DNA from 2 places in the Pseudomonas simiae genome. Region 1 is predicted to be linked to the other one. Evidence: predicted binding sites of a transcription regulator. Region 1 holds the regulator's gene; the other holds the start of a gene.

Region 1 (4,177 bases):
ATCAACGCGCGTTCCGCCAATTCCGGCAGCAGGCCGGCGGGCAGGTTGTCGATGCAATAGAAACCGCTGTCCTCAAGAACGTTGAGGGCGGTGCTTTTACCCGAGCCGGAGCGGCCGCTGACGATGATCAAGCGCATGATTACTGCCCGTTCTGTTCATCCAGGACAACCTGGTAAAGCGCCTCGTTGCTTTTGGCGCTGCGCAGTTTGTCGCGTACGTCCTTGCGGTCGAGCATGCTGGCGATCTGCCGAAGCAGTTCCAGGTGCGCATCGGTGGCAGCCTGCGGGACCAGCAGTACAAACAGCAGGTCGACCGGGGCACCGTCGATAGCGTCGAAATCGATGGGAGCGTCCAGGTGAAGCAGGGCGCTGACTGGGGTCTCGCAGCCTTTGAGGCGGCAGTGGGGAATGGCGATGCCGTTGCCAAAACCGGTGGAACCGAGTTTCTCACGGGCAATCAGAGCCTCGTAGACATCTTGCATTTCCAGTTCAGGCACTTCGCGGCTGATCAGGTTGGCAATTTGCTCAAGGGCTTTCTTCTTGCTGCCGCCCGGCGCGTTCACAAGGGAACGGCCGGGGGTCAGGATGGTTTCAAGTCGGATCATGGGGGGAGAGTTAACGACCTGTGCCCTGAAGCAGGCTCAGATTCTTTTCCTTATGCTTTTTAAGTTGGCGGTCAAGCTTGTCTGTGAGCAAGTCGATTGATGCATACATGTCTTCATGCTCGGCATTGGCGACTACTTCGCCACCGGGTATCTGGAGAGTCGCCTCAATTTTCTGCTGAAGCTTGTCGACCTTCATGATGACTTGCACATTGGTGATCTTGTCGAAATGACCCTCAAGCCGTTTCAGCTTCTGCTCGACGTATTCGCGCAATGGAGGGGTGACTTCTACATGGTGTCCACTGATGTTGACTTGCATACAGCTTCTCCTTCGTTGCCAGTGCATAAAGCGGCAGGTAGGACTACCTGCCACTGGAACGCTGTGGCCCGCCCGTCACATCAAACGCTTACGCTCGCTGGAAGGCGCGATCCCAAGGGATTCGCGGTACTTGGCGACGGTTCGACGGGCGACCTGAATGCCTTGTGCCTCCAGTAAACCAGCGATCTTACTGTCACTCAATGGCTTTTTCTGATTTTCCGCAGCAACCAGTTTTTTGATGATCGCGCGAATCGCCGTGGACGAGCATTCACCGCCTTCGGAGGTGCTGACATGGCTGGAGAAAAAGTATTTCAGTTCATAAATACCCCGTGGGGTATGCATGAATTTCTGGGTGGTCACCCGGGAAATCGTCGATTCATGCATGCCAACCGCTTCGGCGATGTCATGCAGTACCAGCGGTTTCATCGCCTCGTCGCCGTATTCCAGGAAGCCGCGCTGGTGCTCGACGATCTGAGTGGCCACTTTCATCAGGGTTTCGTTGCGGCTTTGCAGGCTCTTGATGAACCAGCGCGCTTCCTGCAACTGGTTGCGCATGAAGGTGTTGTCGGCGCTGGTATCGGCGCGACGTACGAAACCGGCGTATTGCGGGTTGACGCGCAGGCGCGGCACCGACTCCTGGTTCAGCTCTACCAGCCAGCGCTCGTTGTCCTTGCGTACGATGACGTCGGGGACTACGTATTCGGCTTCGCTCGACTCGATTTGCGAGCCTGGGCGCGGGTTGAGGCTCTGTACCAGCTCGATGACCTGGCGCAGGTCGTCTTCCTTGAGCTTCATGCGGCGCATCAACTGGCTGTAGTCGCGGCTGCCGAGCAAGTCGATGTAGTCGGTGACCAGGCGCTGGGCCTCGGTGAGCCAGGCCGTCTTGGCCGGCAGTTGGCGCAATTGCAGCAACAGGCATTCGCTGAGGGTGCGTGCGCCGATGCCGGCGGGCTCGAACTGCTGGATGCGGTGCAGGACGGCTTCAATCTCGTCCAGCTCGATATCCAGTTCCGGGTCGAAGGCTTCAAGAATTTCTTCAAGCGTCTCGTCCAGATAACCCTGGTTGTTGATGCAGTCGATCAGGGTCACGGCGATCAAGCGATCGGTGTCCGACATCGGCGCCAGGTTCAGTTGCCAGAGCAGATGGCTCTGCAGGCTCTCGCCAACGGAGGTGCGGGTGGTGAAGTCCCACTCGTCATCGTCATTGCTGGGCAGGCTGCTGGCGCTGGTCTGGTAGACGTCTTCCCAGGCCGTGTCGACGGGAAGCTCGTTGGGGATGCGTTCGTTCCAATCGCCTTCCTCAAGGTTATCCACCGTAGGGGCGGTTTCCTGATAGGAGGGTTCCTGCACGTCGGAATTGGGTTTTTGCTCGATGTTATCGGCCAGCGGGTCTGCATTATCGAAGTCGTCGCCTTCTTCCTGGCGTTCGAGCATCGGGTTGGACTCCAAGGCCTCCTGGATTTCCTGTTGCAGGTCCAGGGTCGACAATTGGAGCAGGCGGATGGCCTGTTGCAGCTGCGGTGTCATCGTCAGCTGCTGGCCCATTCTCAGGACTAGCGATGGTTTCATGGCAGGGGCTTAACACCTTATTCGCCGGCGCAATGCGCCATCCACGACAGGGCGCGTGAGCGCCAAACATAAGCAAATTATATGCCTGATGTCGGGGGCTTTGCCTAGAGCGCGGTAACAATAAAAATCCGGAGGTTTTCATTGACTCCCGCGCACCTCGGCAAACGGCCGTGACACCACGGTGTTTACAGGCGGAACTCGTGACCCAGGTACACTTCCTTGACCAGATCGTTGGCCAGGATGGTGGCCGAGTCACCTTCGGCGATCAGTTGGCCATCGTTGACGATATACGCGGTTTCGCAGATATCGAGGGTCTCACGGACGTTGTGGTCAGTGATCAGCACGCCAATGCCCTTGGCCTTGAGGTGATGGATGATCTGCTTGATGTCGCCGACCGAGATCGGGTCGACGCCGGCAAACGGTTCGTCCAGCAGAATGAACTTGGGGGCAGTGGCCAGGGCGCGGGCGATTTCCACACGACGACGCTCACCACCGGACAGGCTCATGCCGAGGTTGTCGCGAATGTGGTTGATGTGGAATTCCTGCAGCAGGCTTTCCAGTTCCTTGCGGCGGCCGTCACGGTCGAGTTCCTTGCGGGTCTCGAGGATCGCCATGATGTTATCGGCGACCGACAGTTTGCGGAAGATCGACGCTTCCTGCGGGAGATAGCCGATACCGGCGCGTGCACGGCCGTGCATCGGCTGGTGGCTCACGTCCAGGTCGTCGATCAGCACGCGACCCTGGTCCGCCTGGACCAGGCCGACGATCATGTAGAAGCAGGTGGTCTTGCCGGCACCGTTGGGGCCGAGCAAGCCGACGATCTGGCCGCTGTCGATCGACAGGCTGACGTCGCGCACGACCTGACGGCTTTTATAGGCCTTGGCCAGATGCTGGGCTTTCAGGGTTGCCATTACTCGGCCTTCTTCTTCGGCTGGATAACCATGTCGATGCGTGGGCGTGGTGCAGTGACCTTGCTGCCATTGGCACGACCGGCGTTAGCGATCTGTTTCACGGTGTCGTAGGTGATTTTCTCGCCTTCCGTGGAGTTGCCATCGGGGCTGAGCACCTTGGCCTGATCGATCAGCACGATGCGGTTCTGCTGGGCGTGGTACTGGATGGTCTTGCCGTAGCCTTTCATCGGGCCGGTGTCGGTAGGCGACTGCTTCTGTTCGAAGTAAGCCAGGTTGCCCACGGAAGTCACCACGTCGATGTCGCCGGCAGCGGTGCGAGTCAGGGTCACCGTATTACCGGTGATCTTCATCGAACCCTGGGTAATGATCACGCCACCGGTGTAGGTGGCGACACCTTGCTTGTCATCCAGCTGCGCATCGTCAGCCGAGATGTGGATCGGCTGCTGGCTATCGTTCGGCAGAGCCCAGGCGCTCACGCTTCCCAGTGCTGCGCCCAGACCGAGCAAAATAGGGAGAGTTTTAACGAGCCTCATACTGTCCTCTTACGTTCGATAGCAGGTGTATCCTGCTTTCTTTCAAATACGCTTTCATTCCCTTGCCAGTCGATACACCGCCAGCGCCGTCGATTCTAACGTCTTGCTCGGTCTGCGCATATTGCTTCTGCGGGAATACGGTCATGCGACTGCTGGTAATCACGGTATCGCGGTTCTGCGCGTCAGTGCGGGCGACGCGTACCGAGTCGATCAATTCAACCTCGGTACCGTCCGGGTTGACCTC
Region 2 (4,177 bases), 2.4 Mb from region 1:
GTTACCGTTGCCGGCAGCGAAGTGCTCAGGGCGACGGCATCACCCTTGTCGTTCTTGGTGGTGGCATTGAAGGTGTAGGTGCCCGCAGGAGCGACCTCACCCTTGTCGTTTTTGCCATCCCAGATAAAGCTCTGGGTACCGGCGCTCTGGGCCCCCATTTCGATGGTGCGCACCACATTGCCGTCTTTGTCAGTGATCTTGACGGAGACATTGCCGGTCGCCGCTGTGACATCCACCGATCCGGTCATGCTCTTGCTGGTATCAACCATGGCCTTGTCGGTCTGGATGATGATCGAGCGCCCGACCAGCGACGACGCCTGCAGCGCTTGCGACGAGCTGAAGTTGCTGGAGATCGCATTCACCGAATCATTCAGGGTGTTGATGCCTTCCAGGCTGCTGAACTGCGCCAGCTGGGCCACGAACGCGCCGTTGTCTTGCGGCGACAGCGGGTTCTGGTTTTTCAGTTGGGTGACCAACAGCTGCAAGAATGCATCCTTGCCCAGCGATTGTTTGCCCGTGGCCTTATTGGCAGCATCAGTGACGCTGCTGTTGTCCTGGGCAGTTTTGACCTTGGAATTGAAAAGGTCCTGGACTGGCGTGTTGTTACTCGTATCAACGATGGCCATTATTTGGCGCCCCTTATCACTGACCCAGGGTCAGGACCTTCTGCATCATGGTTTTGGCAGTGTTCATCATTTCCGCATTGGTCTGGAACGAGCGGCTGGCGGAAATCATGTCGGCCATTTCCTCGACCACGTTGACGTTCGGGTAATAGACATAACCCTTTTCGTTCGCGGCGGGATGGTTGGGTTCGTAGCGGGCTTCAAGGTTGCTCTGGTCTTCGACCACACCCAGCACTTGCACGCCGGAGCCTGCGGCCCCCTGGTCCTGGAACAACGAATCACTGCCACCTGCCTGGCCGCCCTGGAACATGGTGGCGAACACCGGGTGACGGGCGCGGTAAGTCTGGTCAATGCTCGAAGACACGGTCTCGGCGTTGGCGATGTTACTGGCGACGGTGTTCAAGCGCGTGGTCTGCGCGCTCATGCCACTGCCGGCAATATTGAAAACACTGGACAGGGACATGGCTTACTCTCCACGCAGGGCTGACATCAGCCCTTTGAATTTGCTGTTAAGCAGGGTGAAGCTGGCCTGGAAGTTCACCGAGTTCTCGGCGTAGGCCGATTGCTCCAGCTGCGCGTCGACGGTGTTCTGGTCGATCGACGGCTGCATCGGCGTGCGATACAGCAGCGACTCGTCACCATTGCTCAGGCCTTGCGCTTCGATATGACGGCTGTTGGTCATGTTCAAGGCGAAGGTGCCGTTCTTGGTCTTGTCCTGCTGTGCAGCGAGCACGGCGGAGAAGTCCAAATCCCGAGCCTTGTAGTTCGGGGTGTCGGCGTTGGCAATGTTGTTGGCCAGGACTTCGGCACGCTGGGCGCGGAAGCCCAGGGCTTGTTCGTGGATACCGAGCGCTTTATCGAAGCTGATGCTCATGGTGGAAACCTTTAAGGGCTGACCTGCTGTTCGTTAACTGGGTTATAGCAAGGTGCATGCCAATCTACTGAAGGCCAGTAAATCAAGGGCTTGAGGGGAGATTGCCGGGTGGCAATGCCAGAAAAGCGGCAAACGCTTTCCGCGTGGCGCCAGTAAAGCGGCAATGGGGGTTGCCGCTATTGGGAGGGTTGCCGCAAAACAAATGTGGGAGCGGGCTTGCTCGCGAATGCGGTGGAGCAGTCAACTTATCTATGACTGACAGACCTTATTCGCGAGCAAGCCCGCTCCCACATTTAGGTTTGCGTACTATTTGGCCTGGTAAATGATCCCAGGGCTGCACTGCACCATCTGATAATGGTCCGGCAGACCATTTAGCGCTTCCGAAGCGCCGAGGAACAGATAGCCGCCGCGCTTGAGCGTGCCATGGATGCGCAGCAGGATGTCTTTCTTCACTTCGGCCGAGAAGTAGATCAGCACGTTGCGGCAGAACACCATGTCGAACTTGCCCAGGCTGGCGTAGCTGTCGAGCAGGTTGAACGAGCGAAACTCCACACGGTTCTTGATCGGCGCCTTGACCGCCCAACGCCCAGCCCCTTTCGGGTCGAAGTAACGTTGCAGGCGTTCCTGGGACAAACCACGGCCCAGGGCCAGGCTGTCGTACTCGCCGGTCTTGCAATTGGTGAGCATGGTGCCGGAGAGGTCGGTGGCGACGATTTGCGCTCCGGCCTTCAACTGGCCCATGTTAGTCCGCTCGAACTCATCGATGGACATCGAAATCGAGTAGGGCTCCTGCCCCGAAGAGCAGGCGGCCGACCAGATCCGCAGGCGCTGGCCCGGGCTGGCCTTGATAGCCTCCGGCAGCACTTTGTTCTTGAGCACTTCAAAGGGGTAGGTGTCACGAAACCACAGGGTTTCGTTGGTGGTCATGGCATCGACCACCATCTCCTTGAGCCCGCTGCGCGGCTGCCCCTGGATGCGCTGAACCAGCTCACCCAACGACTTGATGCCCTGCTGCTCCATCAGTTTGTTGAGACGGCTGGATACCAGGTACTGCTTGTTTTCACCGAGCAATATGCCACAGGCTTTTTCCAGGAAGACCCGGAACTGCTCGAAATCCAAATTACCCGTAGACAATGATACCGCCTCTTAAATCGTGTGACCGCCAGGGGAAATGCCCCCTAGCCGTGATCTGCTGCCTTGATCCGGTCGACTACCCGGGATGCCAGGTCATCAGGACGGAATTTGGCCAGGAAGTCATCGGCACCGACCTTCTTGACCATCGCCTGGTTGAATACCCCCGACAACGAAGTATGCAGGATGATGTGCAATTTTTGCATGCGTGGATCGTTGCGTATCTCGGCCGTGAGGGTGTAGCCGTCCATTTCCGGCATCTCGATGTCGGAGATCATCATCAAGAATTCTTCTTCCGGCTTCTTGCCGTCGTCCACCAGCTTGCGCAGGTAATCCAACGCTTGGCGACCGTCGTTGAGGGCCACTACCTCCACGCCGACGGTCTGCAGGCAACGGGTCACCTGTTTACGCGCCACCGAGGAGTCGTCCACCGTCAGCACCCGCAGGGAAACGGCCTTGTGCGCGGTTTCGGCGTCCACCACCCCCACGGAAATCGTTTCCGAGGTCGGCGCCACTTCGGCGAGGATCTTCTCCACGTCGATGATTTCCACCAACTGGTTATCCACCCGTGTCACCGCCGTGAGGTAGTGATCGCGACCGGTGCCCTTGGGCGGCGGATGGATCTCTTCCCAGTTCATGTTGACGATGCGCTCCACCGAGCGCACCAGAAAACCCTGGGTCTTGGTGTTGTACTCGGTAATGATAACGAACGGGCTCTCACGGTCCTGCAATCCTGCCGAACCCGTGGCCAGGGCCAGGTCAAGAATCGGGATCGTCGCACCACGGATGTTGGCAACGCCACACACCACCGGGCTGGACTTGGGCATGATCGTCAACTTGGGGCATTGCAGCACTTCCCGCACCTTGAACACGTTGATGCCATACAGCTGCTTGCCATCCAGGCGAAAAAGCAACAACTCCAGGCGATTCTGCCCTACCAGCTGTGTGCGCTGGTTTACTGAATCCATTACTCCTGCCATGCCTTGACTCCCACGCTGAACCTTTGGCCATACCTATAAGGGCAGTGACGCGCACCAACGCTAAACGGCACGGCCTTTGCTATTTATTGGTCATGGATATTAAAACGACAGTTTCCCGACGCCCCATCCTGACACGGTTTCGCAGATTGCTCTGCGCACCGCTGGTGTTGCTTGCCCTAGGCCTGGGCACTACGGCCCGTGCGGACAACGTCACCTTGCCTGATCTACTTATCGGCGTCACCCAAGGCTTTCTTGAGTTCACTGTAGAAGATTATCTGGCGACCACCCAGACACCGGGGCGTTATGAAATCCAGGTCAACCAACTGGACCCGCGCTTGCGCATGCCAAAGTGCGACAAGGAATTGACAGCCACCCTGGAAAGCCCCGCTCAGCCGATTGGCCGGGTGACGGTCAAGGTGCGCTGCGACGGCGCCTCGCCCTGGACGGTGTTCGTGCCGGCCCAGGTGAAGCTGTTCCGTGATGTAGTGGTAGTGGCTCGCCCACTCAAGCGCACCGGGATCATCGATTTTGAGGACGTTGTACTACGCGAACGCGACATCAGCATGATC

What was found. Region 1 encodes sigma-54, which starts transcription at its own class of promoters, with help from an activator protein. Its sites were predicted from a motif close to ANTGGCATNNANNTTGCTNT; they were not measured.
Region 2: the regulator sigma-54 is predicted to act here: its motif matches at 1,542-1,561, upstream of flgB (flagellar basal body rod protein FlgB).

What each region holds. Positions count from the first base shown of each region.
Region 1 covers NZ_CP010896.1:973,712-977,888, forward strand. Annotated here, with positions in the region: gene rapZ (RNase adapter RapZ) at 1-137, opposite strand, end outside; gene ptsN (PTS IIA-like nitrogen regulatory protein PtsN) at 140-604, opposite strand; gene hpf (ribosome hibernation-promoting factor, HPF/YfiA family) at 615-920, opposite strand; gene PF1751_RS04340 (RNA polymerase factor sigma-54) at 996-2,489, opposite strand; gene lptB (LPS export ABC transporter ATP-binding protein) at 2,675-3,400, opposite strand; gene lptA (lipopolysaccharide transport periplasmic protein LptA) at 3,400-3,933, opposite strand; gene lptC (LPS export ABC transporter periplasmic protein LptC) at 3,920-4,177, opposite strand, start outside.
Region 2 covers NZ_CP010896.1:4,708,713-4,712,889, forward strand. Annotated here, with positions in the region: gene flgD (flagellar hook assembly protein FlgD) at 1-626, opposite strand, end outside; gene flgC (flagellar basal body rod protein FlgC) at 643-1,086, opposite strand; gene flgB (flagellar basal body rod protein FlgB) at 1,090-1,497, opposite strand; gene cheR (protein-glutamate O-methyltransferase CheR) at 1,804-2,631, opposite strand; gene PF1751_RS21335 (chemotaxis protein CheV) at 2,676-3,608, opposite strand; gene flgA (flagellar basal body P-ring formation chaperone FlgA) at 3,701-4,177, shown strand, end outside.